2 regions of the Lysinibacillus sp. NPDC097287 genome follow, and region 2 is predicted to be linked to the other one. Evidence: riboswitches for the same ligand, from Rfam matches in the RefSeq annotation. Region 2 holds a riboswitch; the other holds the start of a gene.

Region 1 (5,309 bases), on a different contig from region 2:
TTTCGAACGTTTCAATACTTTCACTTGTCCAACTGTACAGTTTTTCAACACATCATGATTATTAAATAAATTAAACTGCTGGAACACCATCCCTAAATGTGTACGATATTCTTGTATATTATGCTTTTCATCTAAAATATTTTCGCCCTTATAAATGATCTGACCACCACTTGGCGTTTCGAGTAAATTTATACAGCGTAGAAGTGTGGATTTACCAGAGCCTGAAGAGCCGATCAAACAAACTACTTCTCCTTTTTGCACTTGGAAATTCACATCTTTTAACACTTGGTTACGTCCAAATGATTTACTTAAATGTTCGATTTGAATGATTGCCATTTGTTCGTCCCCCTATACTATTTCTTTCTGTTCTTTTTTATATGCATCTGGTCCATCAAGTCGTTTTTCTACATACAATAGAATACGAGATGCAGTAAATGTCATGATAAAGTATAGTACGCAAGCTACGAAGAATGATTCAAAGTAGCGGAAGTTATTTCCGGAAATAGACTTAGTTTGGAAAAATAACTCCGTTACGCCGATTACACTTAATACCGCTGTATCTTTAATGTTCATGATTAACTGGTTACCTGTAGCCGGTAAGATGTTTCGTGCAACTTGTGGTAATACTACGTGAATCATAATTTGCAAATGATTCATACCTATTGCTGAAGCGGCTTCATATTGTCCTTTATCAATGGAAACAATACCACCACGCACAATTTCAGCCATATACGCTCCTGTATTAAGTGAAACTACTAATATACCTGCTGTAATAAAGTGCATATCTATACCAAATGCCATGTCTAATCCGTAGTAAACAACCATCGCTTGTACAATCATTGGTGTACCACGGAAAAATTCAACGTAGCATGTCAGTATAAAGTTGAAAAGCTTTAAAATATAATGCTTAACGTTCTTTTTACGCGTAGGAATGGTATGCATAATTCCGATAAAAAATCCGATAAATGCACCAATAATTGTACTAATTGTAGAAATTAGTAGCGTATAATACGCCCCTCGTAAAAACATTTGCCAGTTGTTTTCTATAATTGAAAGTATCCATTCAAAACTCATGTAGTTCCTCCTAACAACGACTGTTGTTCGTCTTATGTAAAAGACTGCACGGACCACCAATGTAGCCCGTGCATCTTCAGATTATTGTGCTGCAGGTTGTTGTAAAATTGCGTCTTCCATAATTTGTTGACGATCTTCTTCTGGAATACCTTTTAATATTTCATTGATTTTTTCAATACTTGCATCACCTTTGCGAACACCGACTGCAATTGATGTATCTTCTGGTTTTACGTCAAAACCTTCTTCAAACGCTACATATGTGAACTCTTCATTTGCAGCTTGCGCTGAAATCCCCTCTGGACGTTCTGATACATAACCATCAATTTTACCAGATTGTAGCGCTACACGAAGCGCAGGGAAGCTTTCCATTGCTGTTTGCTTTTCAACACCTTCAATTTGGTCAATCACGGTATAGTGGAAAGTATTTAACTGGGCTGTAATTTTAGCACCTGAGAAGTCTTTAATTGACTTGGCATTTTCAAATTGACTACCTTTTTTCACAACCATTACTAGATCAGAAGTATAGTAGTTATCAGTAAAATCAATTGTTTTTTTACGTTCTTCGTTTGGAGACATACCAGCAATAATTGCATCAATTTTTTCAGATTGTAGGGCTGGTACTAAGCCGTCCCATTCCATTTTTACGATAACTAATTCTTTTCCTAAGCCTTCAGCGATTTTTTTCGCCATCTGAACGTCATAACCACCTGCATACTCAGCATTGTCAGCAATCTTGACTGCACCATTTGAATCATCTTGTTGTGTCCAGTTAAACGGAGCATACCCTGCTTCCATCCCAATACGGAACTCGCCGCCTTCTTCAGGTGTAGCACTTCCACCTGTTGTTTCCTCTTTTTTGTCGCCAGTGCCACAGGCAGCCAGCATAATTGCAGTCATTACTGTCAACATGAATAATAGCCATTTTCTTTTCATGTAAATCTCCCCTTTTCTGTAAAAAAATAAAAGCAACTATATGAAAAAACGACCCAAGTTTAGAACTTAGGTCGTACGTTATCAACAGTTGCCCAAATCCTCACTATAACTTCCATGTTTCCGAGATAGCACAACCTAGTAAACTGGAATTATATTTACTAGGACAGTCCTGCAACTATTTATTGCAAGCCCAGCATAAAAGTACGAGCTCCTTTTATACTTCGGCGACATTTCCTTCTTCATTGCGTCTTCGCTTGCTTATACTCAACAATGAACTAATAAATATCGCGCCTCTACCTCACACAGAACGTGAGGTGAAAATATTTAATTGATACATAGATACTACTATAGAGTAGACATTTAAGTCAAGATAATTTCGTCATTATTCTGACTATTGATAAAATAATAATGAATAATTATTATATTTTTGATAACGATTGATAACAGGTTAACTTTTTGTAAAATCCTTGTAGAATTATATTTACTACAATTATCTAAATCAACAATGTAGTTTAGCTTGTCTTCTTTTTTCAATCCAAGTTCCTTTACGAGCCAATTTATTAACTTAATGCTTATGCAAAATATTAAACCACATGTAAATTACAGAGTAGTTTCCTTACAACTTCTCTAGTCCCCATAAGGCTTACTAAGCTTTCAAACCTATTCACACCATTAAATGTATTTGATATTACACCTAAAATTATCTGCGCTTATCACATGGGTTGTGAAGATGATCATTTGTGTAAATATAGTAATAATTAAAACTCTATTGGCAGAACTCTCTGAATTAAATTCTAATGCAAGTAAAAGCCTTACAAAACAAGATAGTTTCGTAAGGCTTTTTTGTAACTTAAAATTATGAATTTAACAATAAATCTTCAGGGTTTTCAAGAAGCTCTTTAACTGTTTTCAAGAAACCTACAGAATCTTTACCATCGATAATACGGTGGTCATAAGATAATGCTAAGTACATCATTGGACGGATTGCTACTTCACCATCTACTTCAACAGGACGCTTTTTAATAGAGTGCATACCAAGGATAGCTGCTTGTGTACCGTTCATAATTGGTGTTGACATTAATGAACCGAATACACCACCATTAGTGATTGTGAATGAACCACCCGATAAGTCACTTAGCCCTAATTTTTTGTCGCGTGCTTTTTTCGCTAAGTCTGCAATTGAATCTTCAATTTCAGAGAAGTTTTTACGGTCAGCATCACGCACAACTGGGACAACTAGTCCTTCTTCAGTTGATACAGCTACACCGATATCAAAGAAGTTGTTTAAGTGGATTTCATCGCCAACGATTTGAGCGTTCACGTATGGATATTTTTTAAGAGCAGCAACTACTGCTTTTGTGAAGAATGACATGAAACCAAGTTTAGAACCTGTTGACTCAAAGAATTGGTCTTTTTTACGTGAACGAAGTGCCATCACATTTGTCATGTCTACTTCGTTGAAAGTAGTTAGCATCGCTGTTGATTGTTTAACTTCAAGTAGACGTTTTGCAATTGTTTGACGACGACGGCTCATTTTTTCAACTGTTACACGTGATTCGTCGACTGCAACAACTGCTTTAGGTGCTGCCGCAACAGGAGCTGCTACTGCTACTGGTGCCGTACCGTGCGCTGCAACGTCTTGTACACGTACACGACCTTGTGGATCTACTGGAGATACAGCTGCAAGGTCAATCCCTTTTTCGCGAGCAAGCTTACGTGCTGCTGGAGAAGCAATTACGCGTTCGCCAGAAGTTTCTTCTACAACTGGAGCTGTTGCCACTGGTGCAGGAGCCGCTTGTGGTGCTGGTGCTGCCGCTTCAACTGGTGCTGCTGGTGCAGGAGCTGCGCCTTCGCCAGCTTCTACTACTGCGATTACTTGTCCTACAAGAACAGTATCACCCTCGCCAGCAAGAATTTGTGTTAACACACCAGCTTCTTCAGAAATGATTTCTGCATTTACTTTATCAGTTTCAAGTTCAACGATGAACTCACCTTTTTCTACACGGTCGCCCACTTTTTTAACCCATTGAGCGATGCTACCTTCTGTAATCGATTCTGCTAATTCAGGGACTTTAATTTCAGCCACTTTCATTTCCTCCTTTGATGTTTACAAACATCTTATTTCACTTGTAAGGCTACCATATTTGTAGCCTTACATGCCATAGTTATATCTAAATTGCTTCAACGTAATTGCTACTGCTCCTTTGTATAAAGTAAAGGAAAGAATTGACGTTTAGCCTTTAATTTTCATTTGATTGCCAATGAATATAGTGAATTATTTTGCTAATGCTTCTGCTAGTAATTTTGCTTGTGCAGCTTTGTGTGAGTCTGCGTCACCCTCTGCAGTTGAAGACATTGCTGGACGACCAACGTATGTTAATTTTTTACCGTTATCGTTTGCGATATCAAGCATATATTGTGTTGCAAATAAGTATGAGCCTTGGTTTTTCGGTTCTTCTTGTACCCATACAAGTTCTTTTGCATTTGGATAACGTTTCACGATATCTGCAATTTTCTCTTCTGGGAATGGGTAAAGTTGTTCTACACGTACGATGTGTAAGTGGTCAAACTCTGAACCGTCACCAATTTGGTCCGCTAAGTCAATCGCTACTTTACCTGAACCGAATAAGATACGTTCCACTTTTTCTGGATTGCCACCAAGACCAGCTTGCTCAAGCACTGTTTCGAAACTTCCTTGTGAAAGCTGTTCGGCAGTTGCACCAGCAAGTGGGTGACGAAGTAAGTATTTAGGTGTTACAACAACTAATGGGCGAATCGATTCTGTGCCTAGCATTGCTGCTTGGCGACGTAACAAGTGGTAGTAGTTTGCTGCATTTGAGCAATATGCTACTGTCCAGTTATTTTCTGCCGAAAGTTGTAAGTAACGTTCCATACGGCTTGATGAGTGCTCTGGACCTTGCCCTTCATAACCGTGTGGTAACAGCATAACTAAGCCAGTTTTTTGGCCCCATTTAGCACGGCTTGAAGAGATAAAGTTATCGAACATTACTTGCGCCATATTAGCAAAGTCACCGAATTGCGCTTCCCAAACAGACAAGTTGTTTGGATTTTCCATGTTATAACCGTACTCGTAGCCTACAACACCTGTTTCAGTAAGTGGTGAATTATAGACAGCAAATGAAGCTTTGGCATCAGAAATATTGTGAAGCGGCGTAAATTCGCTATTGTTATTTTTATCATGTAACACTAAGTGACGTTGAGAGAACGTACCACGTTGTGCATCTTGACCTGTGAAGCGTACTGAACGACCATCTTGAAGAATCGTTGCATAAGCTAATGTT
Region 2 (5,309 bases):
TGGCGGAAACGAAAAATCCTGAAAAAGTAGTACCCAAAGCAGTTCGCAGTACATTGCTACGAATCATCGCATTCTATTTAGTGCCATTCTTTATTATTGTTAGCTTAATTCCTTGGTATGAAGTAAACGGGGTAGCAGAAAGTCCGTTTGTGATGGTATTTAAAATGATTGGGATCCCTGGGGCAGACCATATTATGAATGCTGTTGTAATACTTGCGATTATTTCATCAATGAACTCGGGATTATACGGCTCATCACGTGTACTGTACACACAAGCTGTGGATGGGCGTATTCCTAAAATATTCGGGCATTTATCGAAAAAGAAAGTTCCTGTATATGCGATACTGATGTGTACATTAGCTTTATATATGGGCGTAATTATTTCTTTATTTGCTGGTAGTAAGACTTTTGATTTCCTAATGGGTTCACTAGGATATACCGTATTATTTATTTGGTTAATCATTGCGATTGCACATTTGAAATCGCGTAAAATACAGCCAGAAAAAACAAGTGCCTATGCGGTTAAATGGTTCCCTTATACAACGTGGATAGCTATTATCGCTTTAGTAGCAATCCTAATCGGTATTATTTTCACGACATCGATTATCATCACAGGGATTACATTAGCCATTTATATCTTTATTACGTTAACTTATGTATATAGCGGGCGTCATCATGGGAATGAAGGGAAGTAGTAAGTTTATATTCTATCTTAACGTTATTACTACATTTTTAGTTGATTGTAGCGGAGGGTGCTTGCCTGCGGAAAGCGAGCATCTCGTAGTGGAAATCAACCTCCCACTTTAATAGTGGTGATTAAAATGGTTTAATCAAAACGCCTATTTTTCGACATTTCTCTCTTATTTTTCAGAGCTTTAGGATAAAATATACAATCCAGGCAGATTGTTCGCTCAAGGTATTTTGAACGTGCTATACTACAAACATAGTTAGTTTTAAGGAGGATTTCAAATGGCAATTGTACATGCAACAGACGCGAATTTCCAAGAAGAAGTTAAAGAAGGTTTAGTGTTAGTAGATTTCTGGGCTACTTGGTGTGGACCATGTAAAATGATCGCGCCAGTTCTAGAAGAACTTGACGCTGCAGGTAGTGCTGCTAAAATCGTGAAAGTAGACGTGGATAATAACCAAGGTACTGCTGCACAATATCAAATTATGTCGATTCCATCATTATTATTATTCAAAGATGGCGAAGTAATCGACAAAACAGTTGGTTTCCAACCAAAAGAAGCGTTAGAAGCTTTCATCGCAAAACACGCTTAATATTCTAGATATTTCTGAGCCAGGCCATCTAAGGATGTGCTTGGCTTTTTTACATTGTATAATAGTAGGAAATGTGAAGGAGGCAGGTAGGCGATGAATGATTTAATCAAACGTAAACTTGAAATATTACCAGATCAGCCTGGCTGCTATTTAATGAAGGACAGGCAAGGCACCATCATTTATGTCGGTAAAGCAAAAGTGCTGAAAAATCGTGTGCGCTCGTATTTTACTGGAACGCATGAGGGAAAAACACAACGACTTGTCAGTGAAATCGAGGACTTTGAATACATTGTCACATCGTCTAATATAGAAGCACTTATTCTAGAGTTGAATCTCATTAAATTACATGATCCAAAATACAATATCATGCTGACGGACGACAAAACATACCCTTACCTGAAAATTACAAATGAAAAATACCCACGCTTGATTACGACTCGTAAAGTCAAAAAAGATAAGGCGAAATATTTTGGACCCTATCCGAATGCCTATGCGGCTAGTGAAACGAAAAAATTGCTCGATCGTTTGTACCCACTCAGGAAATGTGTTCAGCTGCCATCAAAGGTTTGCTTATATTATCATATGGGACAATGCTTGGCGCCTTGTGTGAAAGATATCGAGCCGCAAGTATTTACGGATATGATAGAGGAAATGACGAAGTTTTTAAATGGTGGTGTCGAGGCAGTAAAAAAAGAGCTTGAAGAGAAAATGCTTGCAGCGGCGGAAAACTTGGAGTTCGAACGAGCAAAGGAATTTCGTGACCAAATTACACATATCGATACAGTAATGCAGAAGCAGAAAATTGTTTCGAGTGATACGACAAACCGTGATGTATTCGGCTATGCAGTTGAAAAAGGTTGGATGTGTGTGCAAGTATTTTTTGTTCGTCAAGGTAAACTCATTGAGCGTGATGTATCTATATTCCCAATATACAGAGATGCAGAGGAAGAGTTTTTAACGTTCGTCGGTCGATTTTATGAAAAGCCGGAGCACATCAAGCCAAAGGAAATATTCATTCCGCAAGCTATTGATGAAGCGATTTTAACAGAGTTACTTGATGTGAAGGTGCTAACGCCAAAGCGTGGGCAGAAAAAAGAGCTTGTCGACTTAGCCACGAAGAATGCAGAAATCGCAGTGCAGGCAAAGTTTCAGCTTATTGAGCGACAGGAAGAACGAACAATTGGCGCTTGTGAGGCACTTGGTGAAGCAATGGGGATTGCTGCGCCGCTACGAATTGAAGCATTTGATAATAGTCATATGCATGGTACGGATGCTGTGTCGGCAATGGTCGTGTTTATTGACGGTAAGCCTGCTAAAAAGGAGTATCGTAAGTACAAAACTCGAACTGCTGCCAAACATGATGATTACGGAGCGATGCAGGAAGTTATTCGCCGTCGTTATACTCGTGTGCTAAAAGAAAACTTACCGCTGCCTGATTTAGTATTAGTTGATGGAGGGAAAGGGCAAATCGAAGTCGCACGTGAAGTATTAGAAGATGAACTCGGATTATCGATTCCAATTGCCGGTTTAGCAAAAGATGATAAGCATAATACGTCACAGCTATTATTTGGTGAGCCACCGGAAGTTATTGCGTTGAAACGGACAAGTGATGGCTTCTATTTACTACAACGTATTCAAGATGAGGTACACCGCTTTGCGATTACTTTTTTACGTCAGCAGCACGAAAAACATGCCATACAGTCTGTGCTGGATGAAATTGAAGGTATTGGGCCAAAGCGCAAACAACAGCTACTTAAACATTTTGGCTCGGTCAAGAAAATTCGCGAGGCAAATGAGCTTGAACTACAAGAAGCGGGTATGCCAGCCAACCTAGCAAGTAACATCTATACGTATTTTCAGCAGGAAGCATTGTCAAAGGACTAGTCATGTGCTAAGGTAAGGTCAATTAAATAAATTAAATAGTCACTATTTTAGTGATGATAGAGGTGCAAGATTCAATAGTAGCCCATTAGAGGATGAACAAATCCGCTGATAATGTGTGAAAGGGGAGCTTGCCGAAGTAGGGCATCGTTGTTTCCGATGTCGTGCTGGTTTTGCATTTAAGAGATGTAAGACTGTCGAATCTTTATGTTTCGGAGAGCTATCACACATGCGCAAGCTTTAATAAATTGTACATGTTGCAGGCAGCTCTTCACAGTATGTGAAGGCTGTCTTTTTTTGTGTTCAAACGAATCGAGAATGTGTAGGGGGAATGACAGATGGGAAGTATCGTATTAAAATTCGGTGGACCAGCGACTGCATCGACAGAGCGTATCCAAGAGGTGGCGAAAAAAGTAATTGCTGAAAAGGAGCGAGGTTATGATGTAGTTGTTGTAGCAGCGGCAATGGGACGTACGACGCAGGATTTAACAACAATGGCGAGAGAGTTATCAGACGATGTGTCCAAGCGTGAGTTGGATGTATTGTTATCAACGAGCTCACAATTAACGAGTGCGTTATTTGCGATGGCACTAATGGAAGCGGGCTATGATGCGGTGTCTTTAACAGGTTGGCAAGCAGGTGTACAGACGGATGCTGTTCATCATAATGCACGTATTGAAAACATTGATGTAAAGCGTATTGAAGAGCATTTTGCACAAGGTGAAATTGTGGTTGTTGCCGGTGAACAAGGCATCGATGAAGATCAGAATATTACGACGCTAGGGAAGGGTGGTGCTGAAACGACGGCGATTGCGATAGCCGCGGCCCTTAAATCTGAACGAGTAGATATCTATACGAATGTTGACGGTGTGTATACAGCTGATCCAAGCCATATACCTGCAGCTCAAAAGTTGAAAGAGATTTCTTATGATGAAATGTTAGAGCTGTCTAATCTAGGCTCACATATCTTACACCCACGGGCGGTGGAGCTAGCGAAAAAATTCCAAATGCCCGTTATTATTCGTTCAAGTGTAATGGATGTAGAAGGAACCTTGTTGAAGGAGGAAGTTGAAATGGAGAAAAATTTATTAGTACGTGGGGTGGCCTTTGAATCGGATATCATTCGCTTAACTGTTGGGTATGATGCTTATTCAAATGCCTCATTAGCAGATATGTTTACGACACTTGCTGAAAATCGCATTAATGTTGATATTATCGTGCAGGCAATTATTGATGGTGTGAAGCCATCTGTTTCATTTTCAATTGTGAAGGATGAATTTGCAGATGCCCTACGCGTACTTGAAGATAGTAAATTATCGCTAGGTTTTAGCTTTGCAGATTTTGAAATTGGTTTATCGAAAGTATCTATTATCGGCTCGGGGATGGCATCGAATCCAGGTGTTGCAGCCCGTATGTTCGACTGTTTACGTAGAGAGGACATACCTGTCAAAATGGTGAGTACATCAGAAATTAAAGTATCCGTAGTTGTGCCACAAGATGATATGATTCGTGCCGCAAATGTACTACATGAGGAATTCAATTTAGAAGAAGCGTTACATGCATAACATTAAGGCTATTATTTCTTCAAACGGTATAATAGCTTTTTATATTCAATAAAATTGATGAAAACTAATTTTTACGATAATAAAATAGTTTATCTATATTTTAGAGACATTTATTGCGTTAATCGAAGTATTATTAACGGAAAGACAAATACAGTTACAATAAAAAGGAGTGCCACTTTCCAATTAGGTCAGTGTCACTCCTTTTTTGATTATTTGCTAGGAATAGTATTTAAGATACGCTCTTTGACATCCCATTTGACAGTGAAGTTGACAAGTTGTTGTTTATCGTGCTTTTCGTCATAGCATTCAGTTAAATAGCCTTGCATTTGTTGGATTTGCTCTGCTATAAAGCCCGCTTCGAGTCTAAAACTACGATTGTTAATTTGTAAAAACTGTGGGTCACTCGTTAAATGAAAAATACGACCATCTCTCGATTCTTTGGCTACTGATAGTGTTCCCCAGCTCGCATCGTTGAAAAATGCGAGCATTTCCTCTTGACTTTTACAAGGGAATTTGCGTGCCAGCTCTTTTCCTGCCCAATAAAGGACGTCATCCTCATGTTTTCCTAGGATTGAAGATAGA

The links. A riboswitch is a leader RNA that binds a small molecule or an ion and turns the genes downstream of it on or off. The one in region 2 is predicted to bind lysine.
Positions count from the first base shown of each region.
Region 1: it holds a riboswitch for lysine, as region 2 does, so the genes downstream of both, ACIQ2D_RS09520 (transporter substrate-binding domain-containing protein) here and ACIQ2D_RS11175 (aspartate kinase) in region 2, are expected to answer to the same signal.

Region 1 covers NZ_JBIWCX010000005.1:105,731-111,039, forward strand. Annotated here, with positions in the region: gene ACIQ2D_RS09510 (amino acid ABC transporter ATP-binding protein) at 1-336, opposite strand, end outside; gene ACIQ2D_RS09515 (amino acid ABC transporter permease) at 349-1,074, opposite strand; gene ACIQ2D_RS09520 (transporter substrate-binding domain-containing protein) at 1,156-2,007, opposite strand; lysine riboswitch at 2,126-2,311, opposite strand; gene odhB (2-oxoglutarate dehydrogenase complex dihydrolipoyllysine-residue succinyltransferase) at 2,864-4,093, opposite strand; gene ACIQ2D_RS09530 (2-oxoglutarate dehydrogenase E1 component) at 4,283-5,309, opposite strand, start outside.
Region 2 covers NZ_JBIWCX010000006.1:220,321-225,629, forward strand. Annotated here, with positions in the region: gene ACIQ2D_RS11160 (amino acid permease) at 1-695, shown strand, start outside; gene trxA (thioredoxin) at 970-1,281, shown strand; gene uvrC (excinuclease ABC subunit UvrC) at 1,375-3,165, shown strand; lysine riboswitch at 3,215-3,393, shown strand; gene ACIQ2D_RS11175 (aspartate kinase) at 3,501-4,727, shown strand; gene ACIQ2D_RS11180 (YslB family protein) at 4,937-5,309, opposite strand, start outside.